3 regions of the Enterococcus raffinosus genome follow, and region 3 is predicted to be linked to each of the others. Evidence: riboswitches for the same ligand, from Rfam matches in the RefSeq annotation. Region 3 holds a riboswitch; each other region holds the start of a gene.
The links. A riboswitch is a leader RNA that binds a small molecule or an ion and turns the genes downstream of it on or off. The one in region 3 is predicted to bind thiamine pyrophosphate.
Positions count from the first base shown of each region.

Region 1: linked by a shared signal. The riboswitch ahead of thiW (energy coupling factor transporter S component ThiW) and the one ahead of thiT (energy-coupled thiamine transporter ThiT) in region 3 are both predicted to bind thiamine pyrophosphate.
Region 2: linked by a shared signal. The riboswitch ahead of tenA (thiaminase II) and the one ahead of thiT (energy-coupled thiamine transporter ThiT) in region 3 are both predicted to bind thiamine pyrophosphate.

Region 1 is NZ_CP072888.1:2,939,661-2,941,924, forward strand. Features, by position in the region: gene thiE (thiamine phosphate synthase) at 1-154, opposite strand, end outside; gene thiM (hydroxyethylthiazole kinase) at 145-963, opposite strand; gene thiW (energy coupling factor transporter S component ThiW) at 960-1,439, opposite strand; TPP riboswitch at 1,583-1,672, opposite strand; gene gloA2 (SMU1112c/YaeR family gloxylase I-like metalloprotein) at 1,850-2,239, shown strand.
Region 2 is NZ_CP072888.1:1,280,233-1,282,496, forward strand. Features, by position in the region: gene J9537_RS06285 (aminoglycoside 6-adenylyltransferase) at 1-315, opposite strand, end outside; TPP riboswitch at 455-546, shown strand; gene tenA (thiaminase II) at 727-1,383, shown strand; gene J9537_RS06295 (precorrin-2 dehydrogenase/sirohydrochlorin ferrochelatase family protein) at 1,682-2,134, opposite strand; gene J9537_RS06300 (amino acid permease) at 2,159-2,264, opposite strand, start outside.
Region 3 is NZ_CP072888.1:2,709,112-2,711,375, forward strand. Features, by position in the region: gene J9537_RS13210 (hypothetical protein) at 1-224, shown strand, start outside; gene thiT (energy-coupled thiamine transporter ThiT) at 275-862, opposite strand; TPP riboswitch at 912-1,010, opposite strand; gene J9537_RS13220 (hypothetical protein) at 1,078-1,440, opposite strand; gene J9537_RS13225 (low molecular weight protein-tyrosine-phosphatase) at 1,513-1,971, opposite strand; gene J9537_RS13230 (2-hydroxyacid dehydrogenase family protein) at 2,025-2,264, shown strand, end outside.

The sequences.
Region 1 (2,264 bases), 230 kb from region 3:
TCAAAGCCAGTGCATAAAATTCTCCTGTCAGTAAGTCTTTTTCTCGCAGCTGAACAAGTGTAACTCCATTTTTACAGGCCTCTTCAATCACAGTCAAAAAGTGTTCATCGCTAAAATCATAGCGAGCTGTTACCAAATAAAGCGTTAAGTCCATTGTTTCTCTTCTCCCTTCACTTCAGTCCACCACTCTTTTTCCATCAAAAGCGAGAGTTGATTCAAGGTCGCTTGTCGAAAAGCCGCCAAGCCATTTTCATCGCCTGCTTGCTCTCCGCATAAATTAAAATAGCTGACCGCCGTAACGACCGCCGCCGAAGCCTCTGCTCCAGTCCCCAATAACGCGGCGATCAAAGCACCGACAACATCGCCGGTCCCAGTAAAGCGATCCAATGCCGGCACGCCGTTTCGCAGCTGCCAGACTCTGCACTGATCCACAATAATATCTTGGCTGCCAGTGGCTAAAAAGGTTGTTTTAGGATACGTCTTTGTTAATTGCTGCAGGGCATTCGTTAATTCTTCGATTGCTGGGTCACTTTGATCCAGCTCACTACCATCCACTCCTCGGGCATGGCTTGGTAAGCCGCAAAAATTACGCAGTTCAGAAATATTCCCCTTTACTACGGTTGGCTTTTCTTCAACAAGCTGACGCCCTATCCGATCTCTTGTGCGGCTGACCCCATAGCCTACTAGGTCAACGACTGTTGGCTTTCCCACCTTGTTTGCCAGCTTCGCAGCGGCGACTAAACTTCTTTCACGTTCCTCCGAGAGATGACCAATATTCAGCAATAAACCGTCTGTCTGTCGAAACAGCTCGTCAAACTCCCGCGGATCACAAGCCATAATCGGCTTTGCTCCGATATAAAGCAGCGCATTCGCTACCGTTTCACAGGTCACCTCATTGGTTATACAATGAACTAGCGGAGCCTCGGTTAAGGGCAGTAGTTTCGAACCATCTATTTTCATCATCCAAACATCCTTTCACTAGAAAACAGGCGCTGCCAGCGTTTAAAGATCGCGGTCTCCTTCAGCTTTACTAAGACGACAAAAGCAATCGCCGAACCAATCAGGGTCGCACCGACAAAGCGCGGGGTGTAAATCAACCAATACAGCTCATTCTGACTGCCGGTGAACCACACCATCACAGGATAAGATAAGAGAGATCCGATAATTCCCGTACCAACAACTTCACCCAGCATTGACCAAATCAGCTTCTTTCCCAAACGATAAAACAGCCCCGCAAAGAAAGCCCCAAACACCGCTCCCGTCAGCGCCAAAGGCGGAATCCCTAACATCGTCATCCGGATCAAAGCACAAACTAGCGCCATCACCGTTCCATAAATGGGGCCCAACAACACGCCGGCTATAATGTTCATGACACTAGACATCGGCGCCATCCCCTCGATTCGCATTAAAGGTGACAAAACAACATCCAAGGCAATCATTAAAGCCAATAGCGTCAATTTGTGGATTTTATTTTTCTCCACGACAAAAAACTCCTTTCTCATTTTCAAGCAACCATTCTGCAAGAAACAAAAGGAGTAAAAGACAGAAAAACCCAACCAAAATAAAATGGTCGGGTACGATCAGTCAACTAGCTACATTTCCCTGCGGCAGTCTTAACTGCATCAGGTTCCATGGGTATAATCTCAGCTAAACAGCACCCCAAATGTTTCTCTTCAATTGATTGGAGTATAACATACTTTTTTTAATCCAACTAGCTTATAATAAGAAAAGACTTTGTAAACTCCCTCAGCTTTGACGCGATAAGACGTTTAAGAAAGCGGCTAGAACGCCTCCAGCCTCTAGTCCTGTTACAATAAACTAGATAAGTAAAAACTGAAAGGATGGTTTTATGCCGAAACCAAATTTTTCCGCGATTCACCATGTCGCTATTATTGTTTCCGACTATGAGAAGGCGAAGCATTTCTATGTCGATATCCTTGGTCTGCCGATTATTCGGGAGCATTACCGACCAGAGCGTCAAGATTACAAACTCGATCTACAACTGAACGACGCAGAATTAGAAATCTTCGCGGTGAAAAATCCACCGAAACGCCCAAGCTTTCCAGAGGCAGCGGGATTACGCCATTTAGCCTTTAAAACAAAGGATATTGAAGCAACCATCGCTTACTTGAACAGTCACGGAATCGAGTGCGAACCTCTGCGAACCGATGACTTTACTGGTGAGAAGATGACCTTCTTCTTTGATCCTGACGGTCTGCCATTGGAATTACACGAATAAAAAACGCTCCTTTTCGTCGTTGAAA
Region 2 (2,264 bases), 1.4 Mb from region 3:
AATCGGAATAAGAGTCAAATCAAGTCGATTGCCATCAGAAAAGAGCATCATCCAATTAAAGTGTCCTAATCCACTGGGGGAGCGCATTGTTTCAGGCGTTTGCAGCATCAAACGTTCTCCGAAACTATCGATCCATTCAGGATCCCTTTTGAAGGATTCGAGTTCTGTTACTACATAGACAATATCATAATCTTGATAGATATCTGTTGGGACGTTCTTATTGGCACGAGAACCATTTAAAAATACCGCGCGAATGCGATCGTCTTTTTTTGCTGTTTCGAGGATAATGTGGTACATTTCTTTTTCGCTTCTCATGAGGAATCATTCCTTTCGGTAACTATCTTTTTTTAGTATACCAAGTTTTATAAAGAAAGTAGGATGCTTTATTAAATACACAGAAGTTTAATTTAGTCGGCATTTTTTACAAGAAGAGTATGCTATACTTTTAGTAATTGAATGACACTAGGGGTGCTTCTGAAGCTGAGATTATACCCATTGAACCTGAAGCAGTTAGGACTGACGCAGGGAATGTGTAATGGTTTATAAATTTGTACCCGATCGCTTTTTTGTGGTTGGGTTTTCTTATGTATGAATTTCCAAACATAGAAGCCTCCTTTTCATTCTAAATAGGGATAAAGGAGGTTTTTTGTTGCGTTAGAGAAAAAATGTCACTTTTATAGTTTAAGTTGGATGCTGTTTAATCATTTTTTGAAAAGGAGAAATTAAATGACGTTTACGAAGTTAGCAAGAGAAGAAGCGGCAGTATTTTGGGATGGAAGCTTTTCGCATCCGTTTATTCAATCGTTAGCAGCAGGAGATTTAGCCCCAGAGATTTTTCGCTATTATTTACTGCAAGATCGGTACTATCTCGAACATTTCAGTAAGCTTTACCATTATATTGCTGAGCAAACTGATGATAAAGAAATTCAGGCTCAGTTAAACGAAAATGCCAAGAATCTTGAATTGGGTGAGCTAGCAATCCGATCTGAATTTTTCACTGAATTAGCCATTACTGAAAAGGAGATAGCCGAAACGCCGATAGCTCCAACAACGTATAATTACGTTTCACATATGTACCGACAGCTGATTGATGGGACACCGAAGACAGCTATTGCTGGAATGTTACCTTGCGCATGGCTATATCAGGAGATTGGTGTACGCTTAATTGAGATGGGTTCTCCCAACCCGTTATATCAGCGATGGATTGAGACATATGCAGGGGAAGAAGCTGCGCAAGGAATTGAAAAGGAGCGTGCACTGTTAGATCGTTTATATCAAGAAAGCGAAAAAGATGAGCAGCGAAAAATGATGGAAGCATTCGTTATTAGCAGTAAAATGGAGTATGATTTTTGGGAAATGGCTCTCACTTTAGAAAAATGGTGATAACAAAACTCGGGATCGTTCATAGTGAACGGTCTTTTTTGTTTGAAAACGATTGACAGACATTCTTTGTGTTCTATAAAACAAAAATTAACACTTGCATTATTACGAGGGACTAACAATGGTTTCGGAAGCAGAAATGGTTGTAAAAGCATTTATCCAAGAGAATGTTGAGGTATGTTTTGCTTATCCTGGTGGACAGGCAATTAATTCATTTGATGCCCTTTATTAATGGGTTAAATTGAAAGAACACCTGAGTAATCATCCTTTTATGAAATAAGGACAATCATTCAGGTGCTTTTTAATCCATTTTGATTCCTTTTAAATATTTACGCAAAGTTTTCAATAGAATCTTCGCTTTTTTAGGATTATTTCCATTTGTTGTTATGGCGATCCCGAAATCTCTTTCCTTCATGAATGCCATATTAAAAAAATTGCTGTTGTCTTGATTCGTTGTATCGTTTACGAGTTGACGTGGGGTGGTTTCATTTAAAATCGCATGATTAACCGCTTCATTATCTGTACAAATAAAAATAACTTGAAAATTACTAGTATCTCCGTATTGAAAAGATCGTTCGCGCAATAAGACTGTACCGTTCTTTTTTTCATTTAATAAGGTGTCTGAGAAGCTTGGTGAAATAACTGTTGGTTTCGCTCCCGCCTCGATCAATGCAGACACTTTTCTAGTGGCTATTTTCCCACCGCCAACAACGAGAATTGAGAATTGTTTAATATCAACTAAAATTGGATACATTCTTCTAGCTCCTTAGCAATCTAATTATAGTGAGTGCTTATCGTTATTTTGTTGAGAGAGAGTCGTCAGACGTTTCTTTTGCTCCAAGCGAAAATAAATAAAATTTGAAAGAAGACCAAAGAAGACAGGC
Region 3 (2,264 bases):
TATATCCAATTTTACAAGAAGGCGCAATTTTCTGCCTTGACCTGTCAGAATTGAAAAATAAAATCTATCATATCCCTATTTTCTTATCTGATGAAAAGGGATGGCGACGTAGTCCAAAAAATTATAAAAAAGAACAACAGATCGCAGAGATTACTTACGATACAGCCAAACAAGTATGGGCTTTAGAGGTCGAAAATGATGATCCTGTCTTTTCTTTCCGTTAATAGTGTTCAAAAAAGCATTTGTCCTTAAACAGACAAATGCTTTTTCTTATTTATTGATGGCTTTGCTTTTGAATGAGCTTAGTATCCTTCGGCAAATATAGTTGCGGAGCCTTTTCTGCAACGAGAACTGCAACAATTGCCGTAACGATTGCAGTCGCTAAACCACTGACCCCATTCATAACTAGTGAGAATATCCACGGGTTCATTCCCCACAAGGCATAGCTGCCCCAGAAGACCACACCTGCAATAAAATGCCAGAAGAATCTTGCCCCTGTTCCAACAAGAGAAGCTAGAATAATATTTTTTCGAACGCTCCACATATTTTGTTCAGCTAAACTTTGTTGCACCTTCTTTGCATACAAGCCGGCAAATCCCGCAAAAGTAAAAGCAATTGGGTATTCAATCAAAACCTGTATCACACTTAGGTAAACAACCTGACTTGCTGGAAAATGCAAAATCCCCCAGATAAACGCCGACATCAAAGCCGGCTTCAAGCCTCTGCGTAATGCAAACAATGTCAAGGGGATCATCCCTAAAGAAATTGTAAAACTGCTGCCGATGGTTGTGGGAATAAACGACAATACTAGCGACAAAGCCGCCACCACTGTGCCTTCCACTAAAATTCTTGTCTTATACATAAAAAAACTCCTCCTTTTGAACATACAGTCCACAAAGGAGAAGTAAATATCTTTACTTCATCACAATTCCTACGCTCGAATAACCGAAACAGGTACTAGGGTTTAGAGTAATCTCAATCTCAGCCCGAGGGCTCCCCTTTGCGACAGTATTATTCTATTTTGATACACCCAGAGTATAGCAGATGTCCGCCCACTCGTAAAGGTATTAATTACTTTTAACGCGAAATACTTTCTTGATCTCCGCTTGGCGATAGAGTTGTAACCTTCTTGATTCGATCGATCGTCAGCATCACTAGCTGATTTTCTTGTGTGCGGATAACAATTGATTCATTGGTTACTACTTTTGGCAGCCAGCCTGAAATTGTTTGGAATTTTTCTTCATCTTTTTCATCTTGAACTTGAATGACTACTAAACTATTCTGTAGAGCCGCCATCTTCAGTTTGAGAAAAATATTCTCATTTGCTTGCTCTTGAGCGCGTTTTTCAGCAGAATCATTCAAAAAATCCGAGATGAAACGATACGATGAATTCGAAAACAGCTTGATTAAATTCTTTTTGGGCTTCTCGTTTTTAGACATTCAGCTTCCTCCTATCAAGAGCATGGTTGTGTAGTATGATTTTACTTAAATTCACGGGAAAAAACAAGGAATCTAGCCTTTTTCAAAAAAAGTTAACCATTCGTTTAAACCTTTTTGAATTAAATCATAAGTTTCTTCAAAATTTCCTGTATACCAAGGGTCTGGTATGCTCTCCCCATCGTGTCCCGGAACGCGATCTAAATACAAATAAATCTTTTCTTCGGTTCCAGCAGGTGCCATCGATTCCAGATCATAAACATTTTCTTGGTCCATCCCGATAATGTAATCTGCATCATAAAAATCTTGTTCCGTCACTTGGCGTGCGCGCATTCCCTTAATAGAGATATCATGCTGAGCCAATATTTTCTGAGTTCCTCGATGAGGCGGGTTGCCGACTTCCCAACGACTGGTCGCTGCGGAATCCACTTGGAACTGCTGATTTTGCTTTTTTTGAAAGGCATCACGGAAAATGGCTTCTGCCATTGGTGAACGGCAAATATTTCCCATGCAAACAAATAGAATCTTTTTCATGTTCGTCCTCCTGTGCTATAGTCAATTTATTGAAATGAAATGGGGGATTGGAAATGAGTAAAATTTATCTTTCCGCCAAACTACCTGAGCTTGGCACATCATTATTGAAAGAAGCGGCCCTTGAGTATCACGTTTATGAAGGCAGCGGGTTAATTTCGAAAAAGGAATTGATCGAAAATATCGCTGATTGTGACGTACTGATCTGTCCGCTGTCCACTCAAGTTGATCGTGAAGTCATCGATGCTGCCCCGCATTTAAAGCTGATCGCTAACTTTGGAGCAGGCTACAATAAC